DNA from 3 places in the Priestia sp. ABM2_011 genome. Region 2 is predicted to be linked to each of the others. Evidence: riboswitches for the same ligand, from Rfam matches in the RefSeq annotation. Region 2 holds a riboswitch; each other region holds the start of a gene.
What was found. A riboswitch is a leader RNA that binds a small molecule or an ion and turns the genes downstream of it on or off. The one in region 2 is predicted to bind S-adenosylmethionine.

Region 1 (3,281 bases), 1.1 Mb from region 2:
GAGTAATTTTTTTTCCGTTTGTTTCAATAACTCGGCCTCCTAGTAAAAGAGCTCCGAGTGCCACCGCCAATCCTCCTGCTATGACACCCGTTGTAGCATCCATTAACCCAGCTCCTACTAGAGGACCGACAGCATTTGCCACATTATTCATTCCAGCTGAGAAGGCTTCAAAGAATCCCGTCGCTATAACTAAAATCGTTAAAACTCTTTTCCACTTTCCCTCTGCTTCTTTTTTATGCGCTCTGCGTTTTATCACTTTCCCAATCAAAAAAGCAATGACAAATGAAACTAGCGGAACAATAATCCAAAAAGACATGACAATTAAAAGTTTTTCTACATACAGAGATTGATAAGCTACTCCTACTCCAACAACTGAGCCAACTGTTACTTCACTTGTTGATAGAGGGATACCAATCAAATTCGCGAAAAAGAGTGACAGCGTTGCAGCAGCCAGAATGATAATAACTAATTCTACTGACAGCAGTTTTTCAGGTATGATACCTGAACTGATGGTTTTTACCACCTCACCGCCTCCGGTAACAGCTCCGAGCACAATTCCTACAGCACAGATGAACAGGGCCACTCTTCGCTTTTTAATTGCACCGGAGCCGTATGAAACGCCCATAGCAGCTGCTGCACCGCTTGCCCCAATATTCATTGCAAAAAAAAGCGCAATGATAAAGGCAACATATAAAAGCATCATTTATTCAGCTCTTTCGTATTTAAGATTCGTGTAATCCGCACTCAACTTTTTGTGTACCTGCCCATCTTCCTGAACGTAAATCGTCTACATTATAGGCAGGTGCGGTACAGGGCTCACAGCCGATACTTGGGTAGCCTTGATCATGAAGTTTGTTGTACGGCAAATCATGCTTATACACATAGCGCCAAATTTCTTTCCATGACCAATGAATTAACGGACAAACTTTCACCTTCTTGAATTTCTCATCTTTATTAAAATAATTCGTGTTGGCACGAGACTCAGACTGCTCGCGTCTCAAACCAGAAATCCACGCATCATAAGGAGCAAGGGATTCTCTTAGCGGAATGATTTTTCGAATTTGACAGCATAAGTTAGGCTGACTCTTCCAAAGCTCATCTCCATGTTTTTCAGCTTGTTCTGCAAGAGTTAAATCCGGCTTTTTCATATGAATACGTAAATCAGGGAAGCGTTCTTTAATTGCATCAATCACTTCATATGTTTCTTTAAAATGAACGCCTGTATCTAAAAAGACAATTTCAGCGTCTTTTTTCACTTTTGAAATTAAATCAATTAACACGATTCCTTCGATCCCAAAGCTTGACGCATAAATAATTGAATCTCCGTAGGTATCATACGCCCACTGCAATGCTGAAAGGGCTCCTTTTGTTTCATCTTTACTGTCGAACTCTGGAAATGTATCGCTCCAGTTTTCGTACGTATATAAGTCTGCCATTTTCTCCACTCCAATTCTTAGTTATCCGCGTTATCCAATAAAAAAAGACGGTTTTACCCACTAGAATTGGATAAAACCGCCTCTAGTGTGTCTAGTCAGCGAAACTATTTAATTCTTACTTTACTTCGGCGTGTTCAAAAATTTGTTTTAAGTCGGGGTTTACAGTCATTGGTTTCCCTTCTCAAATTATCGCTTGCGCTATATCAAAATAAAAAGTCTTCCGTATTGAAAGACTGGGTAGGCAATAAATTTTCACCTTATCTTTCAAAATGATACACACTTTGCTGGAATTAGCACCTTGCTAAGCAGGTTGCCGGGGTTCAGCGGGCCATCCCCTCCACCACTCTTGATAAGCATTTTTTAAAAATTTTAGCATATTTAGAATATTTGTCAACATTAAAAATCATATATCCGATAAGAAAACTATACTTTAAATTCACAGAAATATCTATACTTTTATTTAAAACAACATATGTAAATTTAACCCAAATGTGAACATATCAGTTTATAAAACGCTTTCTTTTTTCTCCAACTTTTGATGTTCTCTTGCTAAATAAAACGCAAAATCTCTCTATAAAATTAATAGCGGATTTATAAGCTTTACGGATAATTCACCCACATTAGCACACATTACAGATAACACTGACTGACAGATAGGAGCTATATAAGATGGAGAGACAACCCTTTCAATTAGACGATACAATTAAAAATAATGTACGAACATATTTACAGCAGATTTCAACTGAAGCCTCTAATTTAATTAAACATTTAGACACGAGTGATCATTGTATCCTATGTGATTTTGAGGAGATGAGAAGGTTATTTCAAGATGTTCAAGCTACGGCCGCCTCTTATTACTTGCGTCATTACTTATCGCCTTATACATTTGAATACGCTGCTCTGTCCCTAGCTATTCATAACCTCTCTGAGAAACGTCACGGCGCTTTAATTGTCATTGAACGGGAACAAAATGTTGATCCTCTTATTCAAAAAGGAATGCCTATTCAAGCTCCTGTCAGCGCTACGCTAGTTGAGACACTGTTCTATCCAGGGACACCCTTACATGACGGAGCTGTCCTAATTAGAAATAATCAGCTTATTTCGGCTGCTAATGTTTTACCTCTCTCGTCTATTATTTCAACGAACAAAAAATTGGGAACACGTCACCGTGCAGCCATTGGAATGTCAGAAAAATCGGATGCATTAATTTTAGTTGTATCTGAAGAAACAGGCAAAATTTCGTTTGCGCTTGATGGAAGCCTCTACCCTATTCACTCCAGCAAAAATATGATTTAAGAGCCCTTTCCTAATAAGCAGCCCTATCTTGACTTCTATATCCTTTCTCTTTAATATATTTCATAGTTTTTACATACTATAGATACGGGTGATGCATATGGCAATTTTAAAATTTGAACATGTAGGCGTTCAAGTAAAGGATATAGAAAAATCTATTGAGTTCTATACACAAAAGGTGGGATTAGAGCTCATCGAAACACTACCACATACCGATCCGTCTTTGAAGCTAGCTTTTCTAGGTTTAGAAGGCAATGTAATCGTAGAGTTAATTCAAGGGTATAACTCAAGCTTACCTAATGAAGGTAAAGTTCATCATTTTGCGCTGGCAGTAGATGGAATTGAAGAGGAGTTTGAGCGTTTAAAATCAGCAGGCGTTTCATTTGTGGAAGAAAACATTGTAACTTTGCCAAATGGAGCAAGATACTTATTTTTCTATGGTCCAGACAAAGAATGGATTGAATATTACGAAGTAAAAAGATAAAGATATCTTATACCTTCAGTGAAAAATGGTCATACTGTGGCTATGACTAATCACTGGAGGTATTTTTA
Region 2 (3,281 bases):
ATCTAGGGCTTGGCGTAAAAACAAGTTTAGGGCAATCTGTTGTATTAAATAGAAGAAAAAGAATGTAAATGTAAAGGAGAGAAAGGTGTGTCAAAACGATTTTTACTAACCGTAGCGGCTGGAGGATGTATCATAATTTTCGGCGCGCTGCTGCTATTAAATTGGGAAAGAGTGTTTGGAGACTACCGTCCCATTCAAACGGCAAAAGCTGTTTTCAAATTAGAAGTGGGAAGTCAAGGTGTAGCAGAGACTACGGATTCAGATGATGCTCTTTACTATATGGTGAAAAAAGGACATTTAGATGAATATATTCAACTGATGAATGAAAAAGGCTATGTGTTAAAAGAGAAAGATATTGATCATAACCGACTTGTTTTTAACGATGGGCAAGAGGATGAGCAAATTTACTACAAGCGCTTTGCAAGGAAGTATACGATGATTGATGGAGAAGGGTAAAGGCCTTCACTTAGAATTACTACATACTAAAATCATTAAAAGAAAACACCACCTTGCGAATAAAAGGTGGTGTTTTTTTGTTAGATTATCTCATCTTAGTTTTGCTCTTGCTACCCCTGTTACGACCATACTCGTAATAAAAATAACTACGATTCCAATGTTGGTCGGGGTATCAAAAAATATTTTTGAAACGGCTAAAGCGATAATAAGCCCAATGGCTATGCCAGATAATTCTTTCATTAATTTCAACATTAACACCTCTTAACAATATCGCTAAGGAAAAGTCTAACATTATTGGTAAAGTGGTTTCAATTAATAACACATTAACCGAAGAAGCATAATAGAATTTATTTGCTACCACTAAATCCTTTCGACAGTCAACAAATTCAGTATAAGCGCTTTGTGAAGAAGTATAGAATGATTCAAGAAATGAGGTAAAGGCTTTAACTTCTATTTTAGTAGACTAAAACCATATAATCCTATCTGTTTTTAAAGTTTTTTTGTATGAAAAAGAAAAATAATATTGACAATTATTAAAAAACTATTAATATTGACTATATTACATAAAACAAATAGCTATTGTTTTCCTTATCAAGAGAGGTGGAGGGACTGGCCCTGTGAAACCCGGCAACCGCTGTCTATGACAGAATGGTGCCAAATCCTTAAGAACAGTATGTTCTTGAAGATGAGGAAGAGACGTTTGGTTAACGAGCTCTTCCTTTATATAAAGGAAGAGCTTTTTTTATATTATAGGGGGAGTAAGTTAAATGAAGAGATTTCTTATTTTAGCAGTTGCGCTTGTACTACTCGTAACTGGCTGTCAGTCAAAAAGCACAAAAAGCAGTGGAAGTGAAGAGAAAGGAAAGAAGCGAATTGCTCTTGTTTTGCCTGAAAAGATTGGGGTTAACCCGTTTTTTCAGCAAATGGATGAGGGAGCAAAACGAGCTGGGAAGAAGTATAACATTGATGTAAAGACAATTGAATCTACAGATCAAGCAGCCATTGAAAGTAATTTGCGTGCTGCCGTAGCAGAAAATTATGACTTGATTATTACATCTTCTTTTGAATCCGAAGATGCGTTGAAAAAAGTAGCTCAAGAAAATCCGCAGCGTCAATTTGCGATTATTGATACAGTGGTTGATTTACCAAATGTAAGAAGCGTTGTATTCCGTGAACAAGAAGCTTCATATTTATTAGGAGCAGCCGCAGGATTGATTACGAAAACGAATAAAGTAGGAATGGTTGCAGCTGATGATATTCCATTATTAAAAAAATGGACGGTAAGCTTTAAAGAAGGACTAGAATCAACAAATCCAAAAGCAGAGTTTTTAGTAAACTATGTTGGAAGCTTCTCTGATCCAGCTAAAGCAAAAGAACTTGCTATTTTACAGGCTTCAAAAGGCGCTGATTTTATCGCTGGAGCATCAGCTGTAGGCGACTTGGGTGTATTTGAAGCAGCAAAAGAAAAAGGTTTTTATACGGCAGGCCAAGATATTGACCGTACGGAAGTAGATCCTGAGCATATCATTTTATCGCAGTTAAAAGGATCTGATGCGGCTGCTTATGAAACGGTAGAAGCACTAGCAAATGACAAATTTAAATCGGGCGTAGTGACATACGGCTTAAAAGAAAAAGGTGTTGGGTTAACGTATGTGACTCAAGACAGCAAGACACCTCTTAATGACTTTGTAGGACAAGATGTAATTGATCAATTAAAAGAAATTAAAGATTCGATTATTGATGGAAAAACAGTGGTAAAAGATCCGTTAGCAAAGTGAGTTGAGAAGAGAAGTCGAGTAAGGCTGGCTTCTCTTTCTTATTTTTGAAAAAAACCTAAAGGGAAAGGAGCAATGAATGGAATGAGTGAGCTGTTGCAGTTAACGAATTTGACGAAGAAATACGGTTCATTTTTAGCAAACGATAACGTGTCTTTTACGCTGAAAAAAGGGGAGGTTCACGCGCTGGTCGGAGAAAACGGTGCTGGTAAAACAACGTTGATGAGGATGCTTTACGGAATGGAAAAGCCGAGTTCAGGAAGTGTTCAGCTGCACGGGAAACCTGTTTCGTTTTCATCTCCTGCGGATGCGATTAAAAACGGAATAGGCATGGTGCATCAGCATTTTATGGTTTTTCCTCATTTTTCAGTGGCTGAAAATATTGTCTTGGGGCATGAGCCAAAGAAAGGTCTCTTTTTCAACAGAAAGCAGGCGAAAGCAGATGTACAGCAATTAACCCAAACTTATCAAATTTCAGTGGATGTTCATAAAAAAGTAAAGCATTGCTCAATTGGGGAACAGCAAAAGATTGAAATTTTAAAAGTGCTGTATCAAGGAGCAGAAATTATTATTTTAGACGAGCCTACCGCCGTTCTTACTCCTCATGAAGTAAAGGAACTATTAAAAACAATCCGGTTTTTGGCTTCTCAAGGAAAAAGCATCATTATTATTACACATAAGCTGCAAGAAGTGATGGAAGTAGCGGACCGAATTACAGTTCTTCGAAATGGTAAAGTAGCCGGCGTCACAAGTAAAGAAGATACCAATGCTCACCATTTAGCGAGACTAATGGTAGGGAGAGAATTAAAAGAGCGTCCTGCAAGAGTGCCATCACAAAGCACTTCTCATTTAAGCGTACAAAATCTCTTTTTAAAAGGAAAAGGACAAAAAAACGTATTGCAAAATGTGTCTCTTCACGTTTCTGCAGGCGAAATTGTCGGTATTGCAGGGGTTTCAGGAAATGGGCAGTCAGAGCTGCTTCAAGCAATTGCTGGATTAGTAGAAACAGACACCGGAAGTATCAAACTTGGAGATGAAGATCTTACAGGG
Region 3 (3,281 bases), 1.0 Mb from region 2:
AGTTAAACAGATGGTTCAGCACGGGCGAAACGGCTACCTTTGCAAACCTCACTCCTTAGAAGAATTCAGTTCGGCTATTACAGGTTTACTTGATGATTTGCACCAGCGGCTTCACTTTAGCCATGCAGCGAGACACTATGCTCTTACTCAATCATGGGACGCCATTTTTCAGCATTTGCTTTCAGAATATGAAGATGTCGTAGAAAAATCTGCTGAAGGTATTCAATGGGCATAAAAAAATCTCCGTTTTCACGGAGATTTTTTTATTATTTAGCTAAAGCTTGAGTTTTTAATGCTTCAGCTTTGTCTGTGAACTCCCAAGGAAGCTCCACATCTGTACGACCAAAGTGACCGTAAGCTGCTGTTTGCTTATAAATTGGGCGACGTAAATCAAGCATTTTAATGATGCCTGCTGGACGTAGGTCAAAGTTTTTGCGTACTACATCTACTAGTACTTCTTCAGAAACTTTTCCTGTACCGAATGTATCAATTGAAATAGATACTGGCTGTGCAACACCAATTGCATATGCTAGTTGTACTTCACATTTATCAGCAAGATCAGCTGCTACAATGTTTTTCGCAACATAACGAGCTGCATAAGCTGCTGAACGGTCTACTTTTGTTGCGTCCTTACCAGAGAATGCACCGCCGCCGTGACGAGCATATCCGCCGTAAGTATCAACGATAATTTTACGACCAGTTAAACCAGCATCTCCTTGAGGGCCGCCGATTACGAAACGTCCTGTTGGGTTAATGAAATACTTTGTATTTTCATCAATTAACTCATTTGGAACAACTGGATTAATTACATATTCTTTTAAGTTACGTTGAATTTGCTCTAACGTTACTTCTGGGTGATGCTGAGTTGAAATAACAATTGTATCGATGCGAACAGGTTTGTTGTTTTCATCATATTCAACTGTTACTTGTGTTTTACCATCCGGGCGAAGGTAAGGAAGAATTTCTTCTTTACGTACTTCTGTTAGACGGCGAGCAAGTTTATGAGCTAATGAAATTGGAAGAGGCATTAATTCTTTTGTTTCGTTACATGCATAACCAAACATTAACCCTTGGTCTCCAGCTCCGATTGCTTCGATTTCTTCATCGGACATTTGACCTTCACGTGCTTCTAACGCTTGGTCTACACCAGCAGCGATATCAGCTGACTGCTCGTCGATAGATGTTAATACTGCACAAGTTTCAGCATCAAATCCGTATTTTGCACGAGTATAGCCAATTCCTTTAATTGTTTCACGAACTGTTTTAGGAATATCCACGTAAGTAGAAGTTGTAATTTCACCGCTTACTAAAACTAAACCAGTTGTTACGCTTGTTTCACAAGCAACACGAGCATTTGGATCCTTTGCTAGGATAGCATCAAGAATTGAGTCAGAAATTTGGTCACAAATTTTATCGGGATGTCCCTCTGTAACAGATTCTGACGTGAACAGACGACGTTGTGTTGACATCAGTTTTCCTCCTTATAAATACGATACATTGTGATACGGTACTCATTCCCTTATTTTCATTACACGTTAAAAAATATAAAAAAACCTTTCCTTGTATCGAGGAAAGGTATCAAATTCTACATAAGCCTTTCACTCTTATCGATCAAGGTTGTGCCCTTGCATCAGGTTAGCACCTTATCGTCTACACAAAAAAATGACGATGGTTGCTGGGTTTCACAGGGCCTGTCCCTCCACCAGCTCGGGATAAGAGAGTATCCGTTCAAGGACATATAATACATGAAAAAGCGCTTCACTGTCAACAACATTCAAATGGAAATCATCTCTTTATGTTTGAATCTGTTTTAATGTAACATACTCAAATTTAAAAATAGTATACCTTATTAAGAATGATCACGAAGTTTGGTTAACAAGACAGACCAAAAAAAGGCTTTCACTTGAAATAGCTTCACTTTTTTCGCTTCTAGCACATATACATGTGTCTAAAATAGGTATAACGTACATTTTTTTATAATACACAAACATTTTTAGTTAAATAGTATAGAATAATTAAATAAATGTGTTATACTAATTATAAATTTCAAACATTAATGAATAAATAATAGCTAAAAAAGGAAGGTAGTGCACATGAGTACTGTTGATATGTCTATCGAATTAAATGGTTTGCTTCAATTAAAAACAACAAAACACCAATTATCTGTTCCACAACTTGTTGAAAAAATTCTAGCTCGACGCGAAGGAACGCTGACTTCTACAGGTGCTGTGTCAGTCGAAACCGGAAAATATACAGGCCGCTCTCCTTTGGATAAATTTATTGTAAGCGATGCTGTATCTTCAAAAACGGTTGAATGGGGACCCGTCAATCAGCCAATTTCTGCTCAGCGATTCGATGCGCTATACAAAAAAGTCTTAACCCACTTAAAGAAGCAGGATGAACTTTTTGTTTTTAATGGATATGCTGGAGCTGATAAAAAGTATCAGTTACCAATTCAAGTAGTTAATGAATTTGCATGGCACAACCTATTCGCTCAGCAGTTATTCATTCGCCCTTCAGCTGAACAAAAAACAAATGATGATGTGAAGCCGTTTACAATTGTAGCAGCTCCAACGTTCAAAGCTGACCCTGAAACAGACGGGACGAATTCGGAAACCTTCATTATTCTTTCATTAGAGCGACGCATTGTGCTAATTGGAGGAACTGAATACGCTGGTGAAATGAAAAAATCCATTTTCTCAGTGATGAACTTCTTGCTTCCTCAAAACAATATTCTATCCATGCACTGTTCTGCTAACGTAGGAGAAGAAGGTGACGTTGCATTATTCTTTGGTTTATCTGGAACGGGTAAAACAACGCTTTCTGCTGATGCAAACCGTCGTTTAATCGGAGATGACGAGCACGGTTGGTCAAGCTCTGGTGTATTTAATATTGAAGGAGGCTGCTACGCGAAGTGCATTCAGCTTTCCGAAGAAAAAGAACCGCAAATTTTTAATGCAATTCGCTTCGGCGCAGTACTGGAAAATGTAGTGTTGAATCAAAATACGAAAGTAGCAGATTACAATGATAATAGTTTAACAGAGAATACTCGTGCCGCTTATTCAATTGACTCTATTGATAATACGGTATTGCCAAGCGTTGCTGGGCACCCTACAGCTATTGTCTTTTTAACTGCTGATGCCTTCGGCGTCTTACCTCCAATCAGCAAGCTTACAAAAGAACAAGCGATGTACCATTTTCTGAGCGGATACACTAGTAAGTTAGCTGGAACAGAGCGCGGCGTAACATCGCCACAGGCTACTTTCTCTACATGCTTTGGT

Region 1: linked by a shared signal. The riboswitch ahead of ACXAE4_RS03265 (phosphoadenylyl-sulfate reductase) and the one ahead of ACXAE4_RS09015 (BMP family lipoprotein) in region 2 are both predicted to bind S-adenosylmethionine.
Region 3: linked by a shared signal. The riboswitch ahead of metK (methionine adenosyltransferase) and the one ahead of ACXAE4_RS09015 (BMP family lipoprotein) in region 2 are both predicted to bind S-adenosylmethionine.

Annotation. Positions count from the first base shown of each region.
Region 1 is NZ_JBSWUB010000001.1:607,738-611,018, reverse strand. Features, by position in the region: gene ACXAE4_RS03270 (inorganic phosphate transporter) at 1-703, opposite strand, end outside; gene ACXAE4_RS03265 (phosphoadenylyl-sulfate reductase) at 723-1,436, opposite strand; SAM riboswitch class I at 1,691-1,792, opposite strand; gene cdaS (sporulation-specific diadenylate cyclase CdaS) at 2,106-2,732, shown strand; gene ACXAE4_RS03255 (VOC family protein) at 2,830-3,213, shown strand; gene ACXAE4_RS03250 (potassium channel family protein) at 3,281-3,281, shown strand, end outside.
Region 2 is NZ_JBSWUB010000001.1:1,710,090-1,713,370, forward strand. Features, by position in the region: gene ACXAE4_RS09000 (putative polysaccharide biosynthesis protein) at 1-68, shown strand, start outside; gene ACXAE4_RS09005 (hypothetical protein) at 88-456, shown strand; gene ACXAE4_RS09010 (hypothetical protein) at 547-708, opposite strand; SAM riboswitch class I at 1,042-1,148, shown strand; gene ACXAE4_RS09015 (BMP family lipoprotein) at 1,224-2,234, shown strand; gene ACXAE4_RS09020 (ABC transporter ATP-binding protein) at 2,316-3,281, shown strand, end outside.
Region 3 is NZ_JBSWUB010000001.1:662,224-665,504, reverse strand. Features, by position in the region: gene ACXAE4_RS03620 (glycosyltransferase family 4 protein) at 1-235, shown strand, start outside; gene metK (methionine adenosyltransferase) at 267-1,469, opposite strand; SAM riboswitch class I at 1,602-1,719, opposite strand; gene pckA (phosphoenolpyruvate carboxykinase (ATP)) at 2,094-3,281, shown strand, end outside.